2 regions of the Streptomyces sp. SL06 genome follow, and region 1 is predicted to be linked to the other one. Evidence: riboswitches for the same ligand, from Rfam matches in the RefSeq annotation. Region 1 holds a riboswitch; the other holds the start of a gene.
The links. A riboswitch is a leader RNA that binds a small molecule or an ion and turns the genes downstream of it on or off. The one in region 1 is predicted to bind glycine.
Positions count from the first base shown of each region.

Region 1 (7,563 bases):
CGATGATGTTCACCGCCAGCCCGCCCCGCGCCGTCTCCTTGTACTTGACCGACATGTCCGCGCCGGTCTCCTTCATGGTCTTGATGACCTTGTCGAGGGACACCTTGTGGGACCCGTCGCCGCGCATCGCCATCCGGGCCGCGGTGACCGCCTTGACCGCGGCCATGCCGTTGCGCTCGATGCACGGGATCTGGACCAGGCCGCCGACCGGGTCGCAGGTCAGACCGAGGTTGTGCTCCATGCCGATCTCCGCGGCGTTCTCCACCTGCTCCGGCGTGCCGCCCAGCACCTCGGCGAGCGCGCCCGCCGCCATGGAGCAGGCGGAGCCCACCTCGCCCTGGCAGCCGACCTCGGCGCCCGAGATGGAGGCGTTCTCCTTGAAGAGCATGCCGATGGCGCCGGCCGCGAGGAGGAAGCGGACCACGCCCTCCTCGTCGGCGCCGGGCACGAAGTTCATGTAGTAGTGCAGGACGGCCGGGATGATGCCCGCCGCGCCGTTCGTCGGGGCCGTGACCACCCGGCCGCCGGCCGCGTTCTCCTCGTTCACCGCCATCGCGTAGAGCGTGATCCACTCCATGGCCAGGGCCTTCGGGTCGCCCTCGGAGCGCAGTTTGCGCGCGGTGTTCGCGGCGCGCCGACGCACCTTCAGGCCGCCCGGCAGGATGCCCTCGCGGGACATGCCGCGCTCCACACAGGCCCGCATCACGCCCCAGATCTCCAGCAGGCCCTCGCGGATTCGGGCCTCCTCGCGCCAGGCCCGTTCGTTCTCCAGCATCAGGGCGGAGATGGACAGGCCCGTCTCCCGGGCCAGGCGCAGCAGTTCGTCGCCGGTGCGGAAGGGGTACTTCAGCACCGTGTCGTCGAGCACGATGCGGTCCGCGCCCACCGCCTCCTCGTCCACGACGAAGCCGCCGCCGACCGAGTAGTACGTCTTCGTCCGCACCTGCGCGCCCGTCGCGTCGTACGCCCGCAGCGTCATGCCGTTGGCGTGGTACGGGAGCGCCTCGCGGCGGTGCAGGACCATGTCGTCGTCGTAGGAGAAGGCGATCTCGTGCTCGCCCAGGAGGCTGATGCGGCCCGAGGACCTGATCGCCCCGACCCGGTCGTCGGCCTTCTCCACGTCCACCGTGCGCGGCGAGTCGCCCTCCAGGCCGAGCAGCACCGCCTTGGGCGTGCCGTGCCCGTGGCCCGTGGCGGCGAGAGAGCCGTACAGCTCGGCGCGGACCGAGGCCACGGAGTCCAGCAGCTCCTCGTTGCGCAGGCGGTGGGCGAACATGCGGGCCGCGCGCATCGGGCCGACCGTGTGGGAACTCGACGGGCCGATGCCGATCGAGAACAGGTCGAAGACCGAGATGGCCACGGGGACTCCTCACAACGGGGTGGTGCAGAGGGTGGTGCTTCGGGCGGGGCGCCGTGTTCCGCTTGTGGCGGGCACGGCGCCCCCGAACGCCTCGGGCGCTACTTGTCCAGACCCGGGTACAGCGGGTGCTTGTCGGCCAGGGCCTTCACCCGGGCGCTGAGCGACGGCGCGTCGTAGGACGGCTTGAGCGCCTGCGCGATCACGTCCGCGACCTCGGCGAAGTCCTCGGCCGTGAAGCCGCGGGTCGCCAGGGCGGGCGTACCGATGCGCAGACCGGACGTCACCATCGGCGGACGCGGGTCGTTCGGGACGGCGTTGCGGTTGACCGTGATGCCGACCTCGTGGAGGCGGTCCTCGGCCTGCTGCCCGTCCAGTTCGCACGCGCGCAGGTCGACCAGGACCAGGTGGACGTCGGTGCCGCCGGTCAGGACCGAGACGCCCGCCGCCTTCGCGTCGTCGCGCACCAGGCGCTCGGCCAGGATGCGCGCGCCCTCCAGCGTACGGCGCTGGCGGTCCTTGAACTCCTCGCTCGCGGCGACCTTGAAGGAGACGGCCTTCGCGGCCACCACATGCTCCAGCGGGCCGCCCTGCTGACCGGGGAAGACAGCCGAGTTGATCTTCTTCGCCAAGGCGGCGGTGGACAGGATCACACCGCCGCGCGGACCGCCCAGCGTCTTGTGCGTGGTGGTGGTCACGACGTGGGCGTGCGGAACCGGGTTCGGGTGCAGGCCCGCCGCGACCAGACCGGCGAAGTGCGCCATGTCGACCATCAGATAGGCGCCGACCTCGTCCGCGACCTCGCGGAACGCGGCGAAGTCCAGTTGCCGCGGGTAGGCCGACCAGCCGGCCACGATCAGCTTCGGCCTGCTCTCCTTGGCGAGGCGCTCCACCTCGGCCATGTCGATCCGGCCGTCCTCGCCGACGTGGTACGGGACGACATTGTAGAGCTTGCCGGAGAAGTTGATCTTCATGCCGTGGGTCAGGTGCCCGCCGTGGGCGAGGTTCAGACCCATGATCGTGTCGCCCGGTTCGAGCAGCGCGAACATCGCGGCGGCGTTGGCCTGGGCGCCGGAGTGCGGCTGCACGTTGGCGTGCTCGGCGCCGAAGAGCGCCTTCACCCGGTCGACGGCGATCCGCTCGACCACGTCGACGTGCTCGCAGCCGCCGTAGTAGCGGCGGCCGGGGTAGCCCTCGGCGTACTTGTTGGTCAGGACCGAGCCCTGGGCCTCCATGACCGCGACCGGAGCGAAGTTCTCCGAGGCGATCATCTCGAGGGTGGACTGCTGGCGGTCCAGCTCGGCGTCGACGGCGGCGGCGATGTCGGGGTCGAGTTCGTGCAGGGGCGTGTTCAGAAGCGACATGCGGTGGGTGACTCCTCAGCCGGCGGTGAAGGCGGTGTACTCGTCGGCGGAGAGCAGGTCGGCCGGCTCGTCCGTGACACGTACCCGGAACAGCCAGCCGCCCTCGAAGGGCGCGGAGTTCACCAGCGACGGGTCGTTGACGACGTCCTCGTTGACCTCGGTGACCTCGCCGGAGACCGGGGAGTACAGGTCGGAGACCGACTTGGTCGACTCCAGTTCGCCGCAGGTCTCGCCCGCGGACACCGAGGCGCCGACCTCGGGGAGCTGGACGAACACAACGTCACCGAGCGCGTTGGCCGCGTGCTCCGTGATGCCGACCGTCGAGGTGCCGTCCTCGGCGGCCGACAGCCACTCGTGCTCCTTGCTGTAGCGCAGCTGCTGGGGATTGCTCATGGCCTGAATTCTCCTGTACGCGGCGGAGTGCTGATGAAGGCTGATCAAGGGGGTACTGCTGAAACCGCTGGTGAGCGGCGAGAACACGCGCGGGGCGGCGAGGGTGCCCCGACGCCCAGTGTCTACTTCTGGCGCTTGTAGAACGGCAGCGCCACGACCTCGTACGGCTCGTGGCTGCCCCGGATGTCCACGCCGACCCCCGGCGTGCCCGGTGCCGCGTGCGCGGGGTCGACGTACGCCATGGCGATCGGCCTGCCGAGCGTCGGGGACGGCGCGCCGGAGGTGACCTCGCCGACGGCCTCGCCGCCGGCGACGACCGGGTACCCGGCGCGCGGGACCCGGCGGCCCTCGGCGACCAGGCCGACCAGGACCCGGGGCGGCGTGGCGGCGGCGCGCCCGGCGGCCTCGGCCAGTGCCGCGCGGCCGACGAAGTCGCCCTCCTTCTCGAACTTCACCACCCGGCCGAGCCCGGCGTCGAAGGGCGTCAGGGCGGTCGTCAGCTCGTGCCCGTACAGCGGCATGCCCGCCTCCAGGCGGAGCGTGTCCCGGCAGGACAGACCGCACGGGACCAGGCCGACGCCCTCGCCCGCCCCGGTCAGCGCCTCCCACAGCGCGACGGCGTGCTCCGGACCCACGAACAGCTCGAAGCCGTCCTCGCCGGTGTAGCCGGTGCGCGCGATCAGCGCCGGCACACCGGCCACGGTGCCGGGCAGGCCCGCGTAGTACTTCAGGCCGTCCAGGTCGGCGTCGGTGAGGCTCTTGAGGATGCCGGGGGACTCGGGACCCTGCACGGCGAGCAGCGCGTAGGCGTCGCGGTCGTCGCGGACCTCGGCGTCGAAGCCGGCCGCCTGCCCGGTCAGCGCGTCCAGCACGACCTGGGCGTTGGAGGCGTTGGCCACCACCAGGTACTCGCTCTCGCCGAGCCGGTAGACGATCAGGTCGTCCAGGATGCCGCCGTCCTCGCGGCAGATCATGGTGTAGCGGGCCCGGCCCGGCCGCACGGCGCCGATGTTGCCGACCAGCGCGTGGTCGAGGAGGGCCGCGGCCTGCGGACCGGTGACGGTGATCTCGCCCATGTGCGAGAGGTCGAAGAGACCGGCCCGGGAGCGCACGGCGAGATGCTCGTCGCGCTCGGAGCCGTAGCGCAGGGGCATGTCCCAGCCGGCGAAGTCGGTCATGGTCGCGCCCAGCGCGCGATGCGTGGCATCCAGCGCGGTACGGCGGCGTTCGGTACTGCTCATCGGTCGGTCGTCTCCCAGGGCAGGACGGCACGGGCGAGGTCGGTCCTCCCCATCTGTCATCGGAACCTGAGAGGTTCGCCATGACCGCCGCGGCACGGCGGTCAGGACTTGCACCTTGGGTGGGACCGCCGTCGGGGGCGGTCCGCTTTTCAGATGTGCCTCGCCCGCGCGGTAACGGTGCCTGAGAGATTCAAGGGAGGGACTTGCTCCTTCGGCGCCCCGGCGAAGGCCGGGGACTCTCCCGCGCGGATTCAAACGGCCGGTATGCAGTTGGCGCCGCCATCATCGCACGCCCGGCCCGGTCCTGGGCAGGGCCGCACTTGTGACCGGCTTGTGGCAGCAAGTGAACGAAACCGGGAGACCCGCGCATTACCTTCTCTTTACACTCGACGGAGGCGGGAGCCCGAACCGCCCCAGGGGGAGGACGATCACGGTGAACAGCACCACGGCGTACGCCACGGCATTGGGCCCGGCCCTGCCCGAGCAGCCCGCCGCCCCGGCCCGCGCGGTCCGCGCGGAACCGACCGCACCCGTCGTCCGCGACCTGCGGGACCGCGACGGCCGCAGCCCGCACGCCCTGCTCTTCGGCCCCCGGGACCTGGTGGTGATCACCGGGCTGCCCGGCAGCGGCAAGTCCACCCTGATGGCCCGCACCGTGCGCGGCCCCCGGGTCGACTCCCAGGACACCCGCGACCGCTGGGACCGCGGCACGCCGCGCTTAGTGCCGTACGCGCTCTACCGGCCCCTCGTCCGCCTCTCCCACTACGCCGGACTGCGCCGCGCGCTGCGCTCCGGCGGGGGCGTCGTCGTGCACGACTGCGGCACCCAGGCCTGGGTGCGCGGCTGGCTGGCCCGCGCAGCACGCCGCCGGGGCGGCGCCCTGCACCTGCTGCTGCTCAACGTCGGCGCCGGCGAGGCCCTGGCCGGCCAGCGCGAGCGCGGGCGGGCCGTCTCGCGCTACGCCTTCCTGCGGCACCGCGCGGCCAACTCCCGCCTGCTGCGCGCGATCACCGCCGGCATCCTGCCCGCGGGCTGCGCCTCGGCGGTCCTCCTGGACCGGGCGGCGGCGGACACCCTGGTCCGGATCGCGTTCACGGGGTGACGGACGGTGGGCCCTCGGACCGGACGCGTTAGCCTTTTCAGCCACAGCAGCGGTACCAGGCACAGGCGGTAGGCAGATGGACTTCCCAGGGGACCTCCCGGCGGACTTCTCCGCCGGATTCCCGGCACAGACGCACCCCCACCCGCACGGCGGTTGGCCCGGCAACGAGCTGGAGGAGGTGCTGTCCGCCTCGCTCGGCGTGCCCGGCGCGGGCGGCCGGATCGTGGAGGTGCTCGGCCGCAGCTTCGTATGGGTGCCGCTGCCGAACGGCGGCGGGCCGCGCAGCGGCCCCCTCGACCTGCCCTCGCTGGAGATCGACGGCCAGGCCTATGTGCCGGTCTTCAGCTCCGAGGAGCAGTTCCGCCAGGTCGTCGGGGCGCAGATGGCGTACACCGTCGCCCCCGCCGTGGAGTTCGCCCGCGGGCTGCCGCCGCAGCTCGGCATCGCCGTGAACCCGGACGGCGTGGTCGGCATCCCGCTGCCGCCGCCGGCCGTGGCCGAGCTGTGCCGGGCCGGCCGCACCCCGCTGGACGGGGCCGCGGCCGGCGGCCGGGTCCGCCTCTTCGAGCCGGACTGGCAGGAAGACCCGGTGGACTTCCTGGCCGCGGCCGGCGCCGAGTTCGCCGCCGTCGGCGTCGTGCGCAGCGCCCGGCGCTGCCTTGCCGCCGTCGAGACCGCCGACCCGGTCCTGTTCGTCGGCGTCGAACTCTCCCACTGGGAGGGCGACGCCCGCGCCCTGCCCCTGGACGCCCTGGGCCGGGCCCTGACCAGGGTGCCCCTGAAGTGGCAGGTCAACCTGGTCCTCCTGGAGGCGGCCCAGGACCCGGTCTGCGACTGGATGCGGGAGAAGGTCCGGCCCTTCTACGACCGGGAGTTGTGAGGGCCGGCCGGGCGGGCGCACACGCGGGACGACAGCGCGCCCCGAGCGCATGGGCGCCCCCTGTTCGCGGAGCCTTAAGCTGGTCCCATATCCGGGACTTCTCGAAGGGGCGATACACGTGAGCGCCAGCGGCACCACGACCGGGCAGGTCGAGCACATGCTGCGCCAGGTGACCCCCGGGCGCTACGACGCCTACGAGGCCCTGCTCCGCGCGCTCGCGACCCCCACCTCCGGCCAGGTCTGGATGCTCCTGTGGCACGGCCAGGCCGGCGCCCCGGACGCCCAGTACGGGAACATGGAGGTGGAGGGCTTCGGTTACGCGCCCTGTGTCACCTCCGCCCAGGAGCTGTCGGCCAGCGGCTGGAACCGTTCGTACGAGGTGGTCGACGGACTGGAGGTGGCCCGCGCCCTGTACCCGGACCACTTCGGCCTCTGGCTCAACCCGCACGCACCCGGCGGCGGCGTCGGCATCCCCTGGCTGGACCTGCGCCGCATCGCCTCCGGCCTGGACCGCCAGCCCGCCGGGCCGCTGCGGCTGTCCGAACCGGCCATCGAGATCCCTCAGTTCTACGCCCTGCTCACGCAGAACGCCCACCGCACCCCGGCGGTCCGCGCGCTGCGCCGCGCCTGGGTGCAGCCGGCGCTGGGGGCGCCGTACCTCGCCATCGGTCTCGATGTGTACGACACCTCCCCGCCGGCCGTCGACGCGGTGCGCGCGATGATGCAGCAGTCCGTCGGCGCGGTGCCGGACGGGCTGCCGGTGTCGACGGTCGCGATGACCGACGCCCATGACCCGGTCGCCATGTGGCTGCGCGCCCAGACCCGGCCCTTCTACGACCGCGAGGCGCACGCCGCCGCCCCCGCCCAGGCTCCGGCGGGCGGGTACGGATACCCTCCGGCGGGGAGCCGGTACTGACCGTCGCGGGTTCCGAGCTGTGGGTGAAGGGCGACATCTTCGCGCGTAGATCGAAGCGTAACGCCCCATTCTGTTCCTGATGTCCTAACTCGTACGTGTCCGACCCCCGTTACCCACTGTCCGGATAACGGAACACCTCAAACAGCATCACGGTTGCGCATCCATTCCCCGTCAACTCTGGCTACTGATCGCCAAAGCGTTGAAGACTCCCGCAACAAGGGGTGGGAGTTCGCCCCTGTGTACGACGGACTGAACCACGCCGCTACAGCGGCAAGTGCGGGCCGGCTACCGCCGGTTGAGAGGGGTCCCT
Region 1 is NZ_JBSYOT010000002.1:2,094,922-2,102,484, reverse strand. It holds gene AC4IHM_RS09380 (L-serine ammonia-lyase) at 1-1,360, opposite strand, end outside; gene glyA (serine hydroxymethyltransferase) at 1,459-2,721, opposite strand; gene gcvH (glycine cleavage system protein GcvH) at 2,737-3,114, opposite strand; gene gcvT (glycine cleavage system aminomethyltransferase GcvT) at 3,237-4,355, opposite strand; glycine riboswitch at 4,399-4,514, opposite strand; glycine riboswitch at 4,515-4,609, opposite strand; gene AC4IHM_RS09360 (AAA family ATPase) at 4,789-5,457, shown strand; gene AC4IHM_RS09355 (enhanced serine sensitivity protein SseB) at 5,534-6,337, shown strand; gene AC4IHM_RS09350 (enhanced serine sensitivity protein SseB C-terminal domain-containing protein) at 6,456-7,253, shown strand.

Region 2 (7,563 bases), 4.0 Mb from region 1:
CGTGGTCGCCACCGCCTCGTACGAGGCGCGGGTCTTCGGCGTCCATTCGGCGATGCCCATGGGCCAGGCCCGGCGGCTGGCGCCCAACGCCGCGTATCTCGTTCCGCGCTTCCAGCTCTACCGGTCGATCAGCGAGCAGGTGATGCGGCTGCTGCGGGAGCTGTCGCCGCTGGTGGAGCCGCTGAGCCTGGACGAGGCCTTCGTGGATCTGGAGGCCGGCGGAGCGGCCCGGGACGCGGAGTCGGCACGGCTGACCGGGGCGAAGCTGCGCGCGGACATCCGCGCCGTCACCGGACTCACCGGATCCGTGGGGCTCGCCGCCTCCAAGATGCTGGCCAAGATCGCCTCCGAGGAGGCCAAGCCCGACGGGCTGGTGCTGATCCCGCCGGGGACGGAGCGGGCCATGCTGGAGCCGATGTCCGTGCGGACGCTGCCCGGGGTGGGACCGGCGACGGGCGACCATCTGCGGCGGGCCGGGATCACCACGGTCGGCGAACTCGCCGAGGCGGGCGAGGACGAGCTGGTTCGGATGGTGGGCAAGGCGCACGGCCACGCCCTGTACGCCATGGCGCTGGCGCTCGACGAGCGGCCCGTGGTGTCCGAGCGGGAGACCAAGTCGGTGTCGGTCGAGGACACCTACGACGTGGACATCCACGACCGGGTGCGGGTCGGCGTGGAGGTGGGGCGGCTGGCCGACCGGTGCGTGCGGCGGCTGCGCGGGTCCGGTCTGTCCGGGCGGACCATCGTCCTCAAGGTGCGCAGATACGACTTCTCCACGCTGACGCGCTCCGAGACCCTGCGCGGGCCCACGGACGACCCGGCGGTGGTGCGGGAGGCCGCCGCCCGGCTGCTGGACTCGGTGGACACCACCGGCGGCGTGCGGCTGCTCGGGGTCGGCGTCAGCGGGCTCGCCGACTACACGCAGGAGGACCTGTTCGCGCAGGCGGCGGGGGACCGGGCCGAGGAACTCGCCGAGGAGCCCGATGCCGAGCCCGTGGCGGCCGAGCAGCCTGCGGCCCCCGCCGAGCGCCGGTGGCCCGCGGGGCACGACGTGCGGCACACGCAGTACGGGCACGGGTGGGTGCAGGGCAGCGGGCTCGGGCGGGTCACCGTGCGGTTCGAGACGCCGTACTCGGCGGTCGGCCGGGTGCGCACCTTTCCGGTGGACGCCCGGGAGCTGACGCCGGCCGATCCGCTGCCGCTGGTCCGGCCCGTGGGGCGAAGACCCGGCGAGGGGGACGGGCAGGCCTGGTCGCGGACGCGGATGCCGGCGGGACCGGCGTGTCGGACGCCGGCGCGCGGACCGGTCCGAGGGGGCCCGTGAGACCGGCGCCAGGCTAGGGGGCGTCGTGTGGATCAGGCCGTGGGAGATCGGCGGTGCTCCTCGGTGCCGGTGAGCGGGGTCCGGTGCGTGCGGCCGCGAGGCGGAGGAGGGAGTCGACGCGGAGCGTCGGCGAGTGACGACAACGCCGCGGACGTGCGTGCCGGGCCCCGTGTCCGCGGCTTGATCCGCACGACACCCCCCAGGACCCGGCGGGCGTGTGTCGTGCGGACGGGGTGTCAGTTCTCCTCGTTGCCCGTGCCCGCGAGCTTGCCGAAGTCGTGGTCGGGGAGCGGATCGGGCGCGGCCACGTCGAGGCCGTAGTGGTGATAGAGCTGGAGTTCCTGCTCCGGCGAGAGGTGGCGGCCGACGCCGAAGTCGGGCGCCTCCTTGATCAGGGACCGGTCGAAGGGCACGCGCAGGGTGCCCTCGACCAGCTCGCTGGGCTCCAGGGGCACGAAGGCGTCCCTGCTGAACAGACCGGTGCGTATCGCCGCCCACTCGGGGACGCCGGTGGCGTCGTCGAGATAGACCTCGTCGACGGTGCCGATCCTGGTGCCGTCACGGTCGAAGGCCTTGCGGCCGATCAGGTTCCGCGGGTCGATGTCAGTACGCACGGGGCCCTCCACTTGGTCGCACTGGGGTCGCACACCAGCCACTGAATCATCCGTAAGTACTACAAAAGAGCACATGGGGGCGGTTGGCCACTCGAAGGCCCGTGCGGCGGCCTCGCTGGTAGGCTGGCAGACGGCTGCTGACCCCGCGCGGGAGAGTCCTCCGAACACCGTCGGAGGCGCCGAAGGAGCAAATCCTCCCCGGAATCTCTCAGGCTCACGTACCGCGCGGACGAGGTCACTCTGGAAAGCAGGGCGGGTGTCGACGGCTTCCGCCCTCACCGACGGTGAAAGCCGGGAGCGCCCTCGGGCCGCCCGGTGAAGCTCTCAGGTTGAGATGACAGAGGGGGAGGCCGTCCGGGTACCCGCGCCGTGGTGCCCCTCGAAGGTCGTCAGACCAGGAGGCCTCCGCAATGACCGCCCATCGCATTCCGCTCTCCGAACTCGAACAGGCAGCGCCGTTCGAGCAGCGCCACATCGGCCCCGACCAGGAGGCCAGGGCCAAGATGCTCGCGCAGGTCGGATACGGTTCGCTCGACGAGCTGACGGCCGCCGCGGTGCCGGACGTGATCAAGAACACCGAGGCGCTCGACCTGCCGGGCGCCCGCTCCGAGGCCGAGGTGCTGGCCGAGCTGCGCTCACTGGCCGACCGCAACCAGGTCCTCGACTCCATGATCGGCCTCGGCTACTACGGCACGTTCACCCCGTCGGTCATCCTGCGCAACGTCATGGAGAACCCCGCCTGGTACACCGCCTACACGCCGTACCAGCCGGAGATCTCCCAGGGCCGCCTGGAGGCCCTGCTGAACTTCCAGACCATGGTCGCCGACCTCACCGGCCTGCCGACCTCCGGCGCCTCGCTGCTCGACGAGGGCACCGCCGCCGCCGAGGCGATGGCGCTCTCCCGCCGCATGGGCGGGAACAAGAAGGGCCTGTTCCTGGTCGACGCGGACGCCCTGCCGCAGACCGTCGCCGTGATCCGGACCCGCGCCGAGCCGACCGGCGTCGAGGTCGTCGTCGCCGACCTGAGCGAGGGCATCCCGGCCGAGGTCGCCGAACGGGAGATCAACGGCGTCCTGATCCAGTACCCCGGCGCCTCCGGTGCCGTACGCGACATCAAGCCGGTCGTCGACCGGGCGCACGAACTCGGCGCGCTCGTCACCGTCGCCGCCGACCTGCTCGCCCTCACCCTGCTCACCTCGCCCGGCGAACTGGGCGCGGACATCGCCATCGGCACGACCCAGCGCTTCGGCGTGCCCATGGGCTTCGGCGGGCCGCACGCCGGCTACATGGCGGTGCGCGAGAAGTTCGCGCGCAGCCTGCCCGGCCGCCTGGTGGGTGTGTCCGTGGACGCCGACGGCAACAAGGCCTACCGCCTCGCCCTGCAGACCCGCGAGCAGCACATCCGCCGCGAGAAGGCCACCAGCAACATCTGCACCGCGCAGGTGCTGCTCGCCGTCATGGCCGGCATGTACGCCGTGTACCACGGACCGGAGGGGCTGCGGGCCATCGCGCGGCGCGCCCACCGGTACGCCTCCCTCGCCGCGGCGGGCCTCGCGGCCGGCGGCGTCGAGATCGTCCACGGCGCCTACTTCGACACGGTCACCGCGCGGGTGCCGGGCCGGGCCGCCGAGGTCGTCCGCGCCGCCCGCGAGAACGGCGTCAACGTACGGCTCGTCGACGCCGACCACGTCTCGTTCGCCTGCGACGAGACCACCACGCGCGCCCAGCTCGGCGGCGTGTGGCACGCCTTCGGCGTCGAGGCCGACATCGAGTCCCTGGACGCGGGGACCGAGGAGACGCTGCCCGAGGCGCTGCTGCGCACCGACGACTTCCTGACCCACCCCGTCTTCCGGCAGTACCGCTCCGAGACCGCGATGCTGCGCTATCTGCGCCGTCTCTCCGACCGGGACTACGCGCTGGACCGGGGCATGATCCCGCTGGGCTCCTGCACCATGAAGCTCAACGCGACCACCGAGATGGAGCCGGTCACCTGGCCCGAGTTCGGTGCGCTGCACCCCTTCGCGCCCGCCGAGCAGGCGCAGGGCTACCTGACGCTCATCCGTGAGCTGGAGGAGCGGCTCGCCGAGGTCACCGGGTACGACAAGGTGTCGCTCCAGCCGAACGCCGGCTCGCAGGGCGAGTTCGCGGGCCTGCTCGCCGTACGCGGCTACCACCGGGCCAACGGCGACGAGCAGCGCACCGTGTGCCTCATCCCGTCCTCCGCGCACGGCACCAACGCCGCCAGCGCCGTGCTGGCCGGCATGAAGGTGGTCGTCGTCAAGACCGCCGAGGACGGCGAGATCGACGTCGAGGATCTGCGCGCCAGGATCGAGCAGCACCGCGAGGAACTGGCCGTGCTGATGATCACCTACCCCTCCACGCACGGCGTCTTCGAGGAGCACGTCGCCGACATCTGCGCCCGGGTGCACGACGCCGGCGGACAGGTCTACGTGGACGGTGCCAACCTCAACGCCCTGGTCGGCCTCGCCAAGCCGGGCCACTTCGGCGGCGACGTCTCGCACCTGAACCTGCACAAGACCTTCTGCATCCCGCACGGCGGCGGCGGTCCCGGCGTCGGCCCCGTGGCCGTACGGTCGCATCTGGCGCCGTACCTGCCGAACCACCCCTTGCAGGCCGCGGCCGGTCCGCAGACGGGTGTCGGTCCGGTCTCGGCGGCGCCGTGGGGCTCGGCGGGCATCCTGCCGATCTCCTGGTCGTACGTCCGGCTGATGGGCGGCGAGGGGCTCAAGCGCGCCACGCAGGTCGCCGTGCTGTCCGCCAACTACATCGCCAAGCGGCTGGAGCCGCACTACCCGGTGCTGTACACCGGTCCGGGCGGTCTTGTCGCGCACGAGTGCATCATCGACCTGCGCCCGCTGACCAGGGCGACCGGCGTCAGCGTCGACGATGTCGCCAAGCGCCTGATCGACTACGGCTTCCACGCGCCGACGATGTCGTTCCCGGTGGCCGGCACGCTGATGATCGAGCCGACCGAGTCCGAGGACCTGGCCGAGCTCGACCGGTTCTGCGAGGCGATGATCGCCATCCGCGCGGAAATCGAGAAGGTCGGCTCCGGCGTCTGGCCCGCCGACGACAACCCGCTGCGGGGCGCCCCGCACACCGCCGGCGCCCTGGGCGGCGAGTGGGACCACGCGTACACGCGCGAGGAGGCCGTCTTCCCGGCCGGTGTGTCCGCCGCCGACAAGTACTGGCCGCCGGTGCGCCGCATCGACCAGGCCTACGGCGACCGGAACCTCGTCTGCTCCTGCCCGCCGCTGGACGCGTACGAGGACTGAGCCTCTCGCGTGTCACGCGGTCGTCTCACGCGGTCGCGATGGAGACCTCCGTCGACTTGATCAGCGCGACGACGGGGATGCCGACGGCCAGCCCCAGGTCGTCGGCGGCGTCCTTGGTGATGACGGCGGTCAGGGCGGCGCCCTCGACGGCGACCTGGACGGCGGCCATCGCGGCGCCGGTGGTGACGGCGGTGACCGTACCCGGCAGCCGGTTGCGGATGGACAGGCCCTCCACGGGCCCGGTGCCGAGGGCGACCTCCGTCGCCTTCACCAGGGCCCGGACGGCGGTCCCGGAGGTGAGGGCGAGATCCTCGGCGGCGTCCCGGGTGATCGCCGCGGTGAAGTCCTGGCCGCCGGACAGGCGGACGCCGACCGTCGCCATGGCCTCGCCCGGGGTGACGGCGGTGACGGTACCGGGGAGCTGGTTGCGGATGCTCAGGCTCATGAGGGCACCGTAGCCCCGCGAGGGGGTTGTGCCGCGTATGGGAGGTTGTGGGGGAGTCCGCGTCACCGTGCCGAGTCCGGCATCGCGTCGCCGGCCCCGGACACGCTTCGGGGCCGGTGCGCGGTGGTGGCCGCGGGCCGGCCCCTCGGTGCGCCGGACGGAGCGGTGTCGCGCCGTCCGGCTCGTGCTCAGGCGGCGGTCATCAGGCCCGCGCCGACGGGGCGGTGCGGGGCGATGGCCTGGCCGTCCGGCAGTAGCTCACCGGTGTCCTCGAAGAGGACGACGCCGTTGCACAGCAGGCTCCATCCCTGCTCCGGGTGGTGCGCCACGAGGCGGGCGGATTCCCGGTCGGCGGAGTCGGCTGAGGGGCACGGTGGCTGATGCTGACACATGAGTCGGGTCTCTCGGTCCGTGGTGATGGGTGAGTTCGCTGTCCGGTCTGTCCCGTGGCGTGAAGCCTCGTTCATGGCCGCCCCCGTTGTCTGAGTCGGTCCGAACCCAGTGTTGCCCTACGGCTCTCGATCCGCAGGTATTTGGCAGCACCGCTTCTCACCTGTTGAGGACGCGTCACCCACGCGGACGGTTCAGCCCAACTGCACTGTCACTTCGGATGGTTCGGCATGGCCGGATAGGGCTAGTCCGCGTGGGTGGGCGAGTCGGACGGGTCAGGCGGGCGAACCCAGCAGCCGGGCCGGCGTCGCCCGGTGGGTGAGGACCGGCAGCAGTTCGGCGACCCGGTGCGGCCGGTGGGCCGCGATGCCGGGGGGCGCCGGTGCCAGCGGTATCAGCAGGTCGGTGGCGGCCGGGTGGCCGGTCGCTGCGTCCGCCGCGCAGTCGCCGTGCAGCCACAGCGTGAGCATGTACAGCCCGGGGACCGACAGCAGCCGCGGCTGGTAGGACTGGGACACCGACTCGGCCTGGCGCAGCGCGTGTTCGGTCGAGGTGACGTAGGGGCCCTCGAAGAAGTGCGAGAACGCCCAGCCGTCGGGGGTCAGCATGGTGTCGGCCGCCGCCACGGACCGGTCGCCGGAGCGGATGAGGAAGCGCCACCCGGCCAGCCGCGTCGCCGTCACCCCCTCCGCGGTGATCCGGTCCAGTACGTGCACGGGCAGCGGCAGTTCGGCGGTGACGGGACCCTTGGCGCCGAGCAGGGCGGGGGTCCGGGCCTCGCGGACCGCGGTGGGCGAGGAGAGGGCGGTGAGGACGGAACGCAGGGCGGGCGCGGGAGCCGGGGGGACACGCAGGGGCATGATGGGTCGCCTCTCATTCGAAGGCACGGTGGCGCGAGGGCGGGGCGGGGCGGACGACGCTGTCAGCTCACGGGGCTGGGGAGGCCGGGGCCCGGGAAACGAGAAGTGGGTGAGGCCTGCCGCGCGTCAACTCGACGGCAGGATCCTTCGACCGTGGGCGCCTGGCCTACTGCCTTGTCCGCGGAGTTTATACGACATGTGTTCAGACTGTGTTTCCGCTAGCCGATTCCGGCAACGAGTACCAGGGTGCATTCGGCCGTCGATATGCGGGAATCCTCCGGATTTCGGACCGGGCGCACGACGATGACCTCGGGGAATGTTCACCAAGCGGTCGGCCAATTGGCGTCGGTGTTTTTCACGAGTTTCCGCATCCGGAAACTGCTCGATGTGTCATGCCCGGTGAATGTGCCGCCGGTCACACCGGCACAGCGTAGCGGGTACCGGGCCGGTGCGGGGACGTTATCGATCGCTTGGGCTGGGCATCATCCCACCTGACCGGCCACCGGCGGCCGGATCTTCGACCGACCGCTCCGAGAAGGGACGCTTCCATGGGGGAGAAGGTCGTGGCGGGTCAGTTCGACCTGTCCGATCGCCAGCGCTACCGCGAGAAGCTCCGGCGGTGCCTGACGGGCCT
Region 2 is NZ_JBSYOT010000002.1:6,136,598-6,144,160, forward strand. It holds gene AC4IHM_RS28170 (DNA polymerase IV) at 1-1,324, shown strand, start outside; gene AC4IHM_RS28175 (PRC-barrel domain-containing protein) at 1,561-1,938, opposite strand; glycine riboswitch at 2,077-2,172, shown strand; gene gcvP (aminomethyl-transferring glycine dehydrogenase) at 2,349-5,234, shown strand; gene AC4IHM_RS28185 (TOBE domain-containing protein) at 5,260-5,679, opposite strand; gene AC4IHM_RS28190 (DUF5999 family protein) at 5,868-6,071, opposite strand; gene AC4IHM_RS28195 (hypothetical protein) at 6,345-6,929, opposite strand; gene AC4IHM_RS28200 (glutamate-cysteine ligase family protein) at 7,478-7,563, shown strand, end outside.
Region 2: another riboswitch for glycine. It lies ahead of gcvP (aminomethyl-transferring glycine dehydrogenase); the one in region 1 lies ahead of gcvT (glycine cleavage system aminomethyltransferase GcvT).